Regions from separate parts of the Streptomyces sp. NPDC001270 genome, predicted to be linked through region 2. Evidence: riboswitches for the same ligand, from Rfam matches in the RefSeq annotation. Region 2 holds a riboswitch; the other holds the start of a gene.

Region 1 (3,393 bases), on a different contig from region 2:
AGGAAGCCGAGCCGGTCCGCGCCCAGCATCCCCCGCACCAGCTGTGACCTGATGTCGTCCGGCAGCATCCGGAAGTACTCCGCGGGCGCCCACGGCGTGTGTGAGAAGTGCCCGATCCTGAGGTCCGGCCGCTTCTCGCGCAGCATGCCCGGCACCAGGCACAGGTGGTAGTCCTGCACCAGCACCGCGGCGCCCTCGGCCGCCTCCTCGGCCAGCGCCTCGGCGAACATCCGGTTGTAGGTCTCGTACGACGCCCACTGACGGCGGAACTCCGCGTCGAAGACGGGCTCCAGCGGTGTCTGGTACAGCATGTGGTGGACGAACCAGAGGACCGAGTTCGCGATGCCGTTGTACGCGTCCGCGTGCACGTCGGCCGGGACCGCGAGCATCCGCACGCCGTCCTCGCCCACACCGCGCCGCACCGCCTCCCGGTCGCCGTCGGACAGCGCCGAGCACACCCACAGCGCGCCCGCCTCGGGCCCGATCGCCGACAGCCCGGAGACCAGCCCGCCGCCGCCCCGCCTGGCGGCCAGCGAGCCGTCCTCCCGGACGCCGTACGAGACCGGGCCGCGGTTGGACGCGACCAGCACCTGGGCAGCACCCTGCGTGGAAGCCATACGCCTCAACCTAGCCCGGCCCGGAAACGCTCAAACGTACGGTTGCGGCCAGTCAGCGATCGTATACGGTGAGTTTTTCCCGCTCACGCGACCTGGCGCCGCGCGTACTCGGCGATCTCCACCATGGGCGGCCGTTCCTCGGTGTCCACCGCGTGGGTGTGCGGCTCGAAACCGTCCTCGCCCCGCTCGAACTGGGTGAGGCGGGGCCGTACCAGGTGTCCGCGGGCCAGCCGCAGCTGCGCGGTGCGGTAGATCGCCGCGGCCATCCGGCCGAGCGCCTGCCCGTCCTGGTGCCGGTGCTTGCGCACGCCCACGTCGACCTGGGCGAGCGCGTCCAGGCCCACCAGGTGCAGGGCGTCGACCAGCATGCCCAGCTCGACGCCGTACCCGACCGGGAACGGCAGCTGTTCCAGCAGCGAGCGGCGGGCCGCGTACTCGCCGCCGAGCGGCTGCACGAAACCGGCCAGCTGCGGCCAGTGCATGTTGAGCAGCGGGCGGGCCATCAGCTCGGTGACCCGGCCGCCCTGCCCGGCCGCGCCGGCCAGCGGGCGGTCGTACATGGCCTTGACCAGGTCGACGTCCGGCTCGGTGAGCAGCGGGCCGACGATCCCGGTGACGAAGTCGGAGGAGAAGTTCCGCAGGTCGGCGTCGACGAAGCAGACGATGTCCCCGCTGGTGACCAGCAGCGAGCGCCACAGCACCTCGCCCTTGCCGGGGACGGCGGGCAGCCGGGGCAGGATGTCGTCGCGGTGCACCACCCGGGCGCCCGCCGCGGCGGCCACCTCGGAGGTGCGGTCGGTGGACCCCGAGTCGACGACGACGATCTCGTCGACCAGCGGCACCTCCCGCAGCATGAGGTCGTGCCGGACGGCGGCGACGATGGCGCCGACCGTCGCCTCCTCGTCGAGCGCGGGCAGGACCACGGAGACCGACAGGCCGGTGCGCTGTTTCGCGGCGAGTATCTTGTGCAGCGGTCGATCGGTCACGGACCAGGAGCGGGTGGCCAGCCAGCGTTCCACTTCTTCCAGCACGGTCGGCGGCTCCTCACTGTCGTGATCACACCGGGTGCGTGTGTGACCCATCTCGCGGTTCGGACGACTATCTCAACTGTCCTGGCCTTCGGTTACAGTCTTGAACAACGCGGATGACCATCGCATGTCGGGGGTCATCGGTGTACACAACCGCATACAGCTCATCCAGAGGGGCAGAGGGATACGGCCCGATGAAGCCCCGGCAACCCTCCAGTCGGTACTCGTACTGATCGCAGCGCAATCCGATCGTTCTCGCGAGGCTCCCGGCTTGGGAAGGTGCCAATTCCGTCTCACGGCGAGATGCGTCGTGGGGAAGATGAGGAGAAAGGGCCTCGCCTCACATGGCTGTGCAGACCGTTGCAAGCACCACGAACCCGACCGTCGACCTCGGCCCCGCCGCTGCCCTGAGCTGCCGCGAGTGCGGTCACCGGGTACCGCTCGGCCCGGTGTTCGCCTGCGAGGAGTGTTTCGGCCCGCTGGAGATCGCGTACGACTACTCGGCCTACGACACCGAGGAGCTGCGCCGCACGATCGAGGCGGGACCCGCGAACATCTGGCGCTACGCGCCGCTGCTGCCCGTCCCCGCGGACGTGGCCGGGAAGCCCAATCTGAACCCCGGCTGGACCAAGCTGGTCCAGGCCGACAACCTGGCCCGCGAGCTGGGCGTCACCGGCGGCCTGTACGTCAAGGACGACTCCGGCAACCCGACGCACTCCTTCAAGGACCGGGTGGTCGCCCAGGCGCTGGAGGCGGCGCGCGCCTTCGGCTTCACCACCCTCTCCTGCTCCTCGACCGGCAACCTGGCCGGAGCCGTCGGCGCCGCCGCCGCCCGCGCGGGCCTGCGTTCCTGCGTGTTCATCCCGCACGACCTGGAGCAGGGCAAGGTCGTCATGGCCGCGGTCTACGGCGGTGACCTCGTCGGCATCGAGGGCACCTACGACGACGTGAACCGTTTCTGCTCCGAGCTGATCGGCGACCCGGCCGGCGAGGGCTGGGGCTTCGTCAACGTCAACCTGCGGCCGTACTACGCGGAGGGCTCCAAGACCCTGGCGTACGAGATCTGCGAGCAGCTCGGCTGGCGGCTGCCCGACCAGATCGTCGTCCCGATCGCCTCCGGCTCCCAGCTCACCAAGATCGACAAGGGGCTGAAGGAGCTGATCGCGCTGGGCCTCGTCGAGGACCGGCCCTACAAGATCTTCGGCGCGCAGGCCGAGGGCTGCTCGCCGGTGTCGGCCGCGTTCAAGGCCGGACACGAGGTGGTCCGGCCGCAGAAGCCGAACACCATCGCCAAGTCCCTGGCGATCGGCAACCCGGCCGACGGCCCCTACGTCCTCGACATCGCCCGCCGCACCGGCGGCGCCGTGGAGGACGTCACGGACGAGCAGATCGTCGACGCGATCAAGCTGCTGGCGCAGACCGAGGGCATCTTCGCGGAGACGGCCGGCGGGGTGACCGTGGGCGTGACGAAGAAGCTGATCGAGAACGGTGTCCTCGACCCCGCGCTCACCACGGTCGTCCTCAACACCGGCGACGGCCTCAAGACCCTCGACGCGGTGGCCGGCACCGGCCTGACCGCCACCATCCGTCCGAACCTGGACTCCTTCCGAGCGGCCGGCCTCGTATGACCGGCGGTTCCGCATGACTGGCGGTTCCGCATGACCGGCGGTTCCGCATGACTGGCGGCGTGCCGCCGGCCGGTCCTGACCGAGCCCGTGTCCGAGACGCCGTCCGAGGCCGCATCCGAG
Region 2 (3,393 bases):
CTGACGACCACCGCCACCTCCCGGGTGTGGGTGGTGCGCGACGGCAAGGTCACCGAGCACGTCTTCGACCCGCGGGACGTCGGTCTGGACCTGGTGCCGGTGGAGGCCCTGCGCGGCGCCGACCCCGCCTACAACGCGGCGGTGGCCCGCCGCCTGCTGGACGGCGAGCCCGGCCCGGTACGGGATGCCGTCCTGCTGAACTCGGCGGCGGCCCTGGTGGCCCTGAACCCGGGGGACGGGCCGCTGGTGGAGCAGATCCGCGCCGCCATGGCCAAGGCCGCGGAGTCGATCGACTCGGGCGCGGCCAGGCACTCCCTGGACCACTGGGTGACCGCCAGTCACGCCTAGGGCTGCGACCGGAAAGGTTCACCGGCTGGCGACGCCCAGTACGGCTCCCCCCTCGCTCGGCTCCGCTCGCGCGGGAGGCGCTCCCGGCACCGGACGGCGCGAGTTTTCCGGCAAACCTTTCCGGCCACGGCACCAGTGCCCGGGCGACCCGCGGAAATACCAGGTCAAACTGGTCATAGTACAGTGGGGCACAGGAGAGTCCCCGGCGGGCCGCAAGGAGCCAGGCATGATCCATTCAGCCGATATCCGCGAGTGGCGCAACCGTGATGTGATCGATCCCGAGGGCCGCAAGATCGGTGCCCTGGAAGGGGTCTACGTGGACACCACCACCGACGCGCCGTCCGTGGCCACCGTCCGAACCGGGCTGCCCACCCGGCAGCGACTCGTCTTCGTCCCCGTCGACGAGGCGACCGTAGGACCCGGATACGTGCGGGTGGCGTACACGAAGGGGCAAGTGAGGAAGGCGCCGTCGATCGGCACGGACGGCGTCCTGCCGGCCGCCCGCGAGGAAGAGATCTTCAAGCACTACGACCGGCCCTACGAGCCGGGCGCCGACCGCGGGCGCCGCCTCGCGCGCCGCTGAGGCCGGATCGGAGGAGGTGGCCGCCCGTGTTGGCGTTCTTCCTGTTCTTGATCCTCGTGGCGGTCGGCCTGGGACTGGTCGGCACGGTGGTGCAGGGACTGACCTACCTTCTGGTCATCGGTGTGGTGGTCTTCGTGGCCGACCTCCTGCTGGTCGGCGCGCGCTGGGCGCGGCGATCGCACCGGCGCCTCGTCCGGTGACGGGGCCGCGCCCACGCGTGTGTGCGTCCCGTCATCCGGACACGAGTTGCGGGCGATCGATCACCCGCGTATTTTTCCGTCCAGGTCATGAGTGACAGTCATTCGGCCCCGGCCGACTGTCCGGCAACCCTCCGTCCGTGGCGGGGTGCCCCGGGTGAAGACCAGGCCGTAGGCAGCGAGGTCTGCGGCAAGCGCGGACCCCTCGTGGAATCCAGGGGTCCTGGACGCCGAGGGAGCCACCCGTGAGCAAGCGAATGCGATAGGGCCGCAGAGCCCCGCCTCCGCACCCCCTTTTCCCCTTCCCGCGCTGAGCCGCACCCTCCGTACCGGTGCTCGCGCGGCGAATTTCGCCTGCCTTCACGGGAGTTGTGCCATGTCTGTCTCCACCGCTGCCTCCGCCCCGTCCGTGTGCGCCCCGCTGCCCGTCCTGGGCCGTGACGTCACCGTCCCGCTCGTCACCGGCGGCGAGGTCACCTACGCCGCACTCGACTACGCCGCCAGCGCCCCCGCCCTCCAGCGCGTCTGGGACGACGTCGCCGCGTACGCCCCCTACTACGGCAGCGTGCACCGCGGCGCCGGCTACCTCTCGCAGCTGTCCACCGACCTGTTCGAGAACGCCCGCGCGACCGTCGCCGGGTTCCTGGACTGCCGCGCCGACGACCAGGTGATCTTCACCCGTTCCACCACCGACTCGCTCAACCTCCTCGCCGCCGTGGTCCCGGCCGACTGCCAGGTCTTCGTCTTCGAGACCGAGCACCACGCCTCCCTGCTGCCCTGGAAGAACGCCCGGGTCAGCTATCTCGACGCACCCGAAACCCCGGCACAGGCCGTCGCGACCCTCCGGCGGGCGCTGGGCGACCGTGACCCGCAGGCCCCGGCCCTGGTCTGCGTCACCGGCGCCTCCAACGTCACCGGTGAGCTGTGGCCGGTGCGCGAGCTGGCCGCCGCCGCCCATGAGCACGGCGCCCGGATCGTCCTGGACGCCGCCCAGCTCGCCCCGCACCACCCGGTGTCGGTGCGCGACCTCGACGTCGACTGGGTCGCCTTCTCCGGGCACAAGCTGTACGCCCCCTTCGGCGCCGGCGTGCTGGCCGGCCGTGCCGACTGGCTGCGCGCGGCGCAGCCGTACCTCGCGGGCGGCGGGGCGAGCCGTACGGTCACCCGGCGGGCGGACGGGGGCGTGGCCGTGGAGTGGCACGAGACGGCCGCCCGCCACGAGGCCGGCTCGCCGAACGTGATCGGCGCCTACGCCGTCGCCTCCGCCTGCAAGGCGCTCACCGAGGCCGGCTTCGACACCCTGGTCGCCCGTGAGCGGCACCTGATCGACACGGTCCGCGCGGGTCTGGCCGAGGTCCCCGAGGTCAGGGTGCTGTCCCTGTTCGGCGACGACGCCCCTCGGGTGGGCGTGCTCTCCTTCGTGGTCGAGGGCTGGAACAGCTCCCACTTCGCCGCGGCGCTCTCCGCCGAGTACGGCATCGGCGTCCGCGACGGGCTGTTCTGCGCCCACCCCCTCGTCCGCACCCTGCTAGGCACCGATCCGCAGTCCCAGGGCGAGTGCGGTGCCCCCGAGGCGGCACCGGGGGAGAAGTCCCTCAACGCCGTACGTGTCAGCTTCGGCGCGGGTACGCCGGACGAGCACGTGGAGCGGTTCGTGACCGCCGTCAAGGAGCTGGTCCGCAATGGCGCGAAGTGGCAGTACCACACCGAGGACGGCCGCTGCGTCCCGGCGTCCTGACCGGCTCCCGGAGCCCGCTGACAGGCCCCTCGGGGCCTGTCAGCTGTCCAGCCCGATGGCGAAGGCCGCTTCCAGGTCGTGCTGGGAGTACGTACGGAAGGCGACGTGGGTGTCCGTGGCCTCCACGCCCTGGATCTTGCTGATGCGGCCGGGGATGACCTCGGCGAGGTCCTCGTGCTGCCCGACCCGGACCATGGCGATCAGGTCGTAGGTGCCGGTGACCGAGAAGACCTCGCTGACGCTGTCCAGCCCGGCGATCTGCTCGGCGATCTCGGGGATCCGGTCCACGCTGGTCTTGATGAGCACGATCGCGGTGATCACGGCTGGTTCTCTCCCTCGGGAGCCGGAGCTGGGGCGGCCTTCACTCTAGCCGCACGCCCGAACCGCACCCAGGCGAAGACGAAGCCCAGCGAGAAGCCCACCAAATGGGCCAGATAGGCCACTCCCGGCCCCTCGGTGGCCTGCCGGGCCGCCGCCCATTGCAGGGCCGCCCAGAAGGGCAGGACGACCCAGGCGGGAAAGCGCAG

What was found. A riboswitch is a leader RNA that binds a small molecule or an ion and turns the genes downstream of it on or off. The one in region 2 is predicted to bind S-adenosylmethionine.
Region 1: another riboswitch for S-adenosylmethionine. It lies ahead of thrC (threonine synthase); the one in region 2 lies ahead of ACFY2B_RS23575 (aminotransferase class V-fold PLP-dependent enzyme).

Annotation. Positions count from the first base shown of each region.
Region 1 covers NZ_JBIAXM010000006.1:197,951-201,343, reverse strand. Annotated here, with positions in the region: gene ACFY2B_RS12745 (trehalose-6-phosphate synthase) at 1-617, opposite strand, end outside; gene ACFY2B_RS12740 (glucosyl-3-phosphoglycerate synthase) at 701-1,648, opposite strand; SAM riboswitch class I at 1,807-1,971, shown strand; gene thrC (threonine synthase) at 1,990-3,273, shown strand.
Region 2 covers NZ_JBIAXM010000014.1:7,972-11,364, forward strand. Annotated here, with positions in the region: gene trpD (anthranilate phosphoribosyltransferase) at 1-348, shown strand, start outside; gene ACFY2B_RS23565 (PRC-barrel domain-containing protein) at 575-931, shown strand; gene ACFY2B_RS23570 (hypothetical protein) at 958-1,131, shown strand; SAM riboswitch class IV at 1,215-1,331, shown strand; gene ACFY2B_RS23575 (aminotransferase class V-fold PLP-dependent enzyme) at 1,505-2,866, shown strand; gene ACFY2B_RS23580 (Lrp/AsnC family transcriptional regulator) at 2,906-3,187, opposite strand; gene ACFY2B_RS23585 (rhomboid family intramembrane serine protease) at 3,184-3,393, opposite strand, start outside.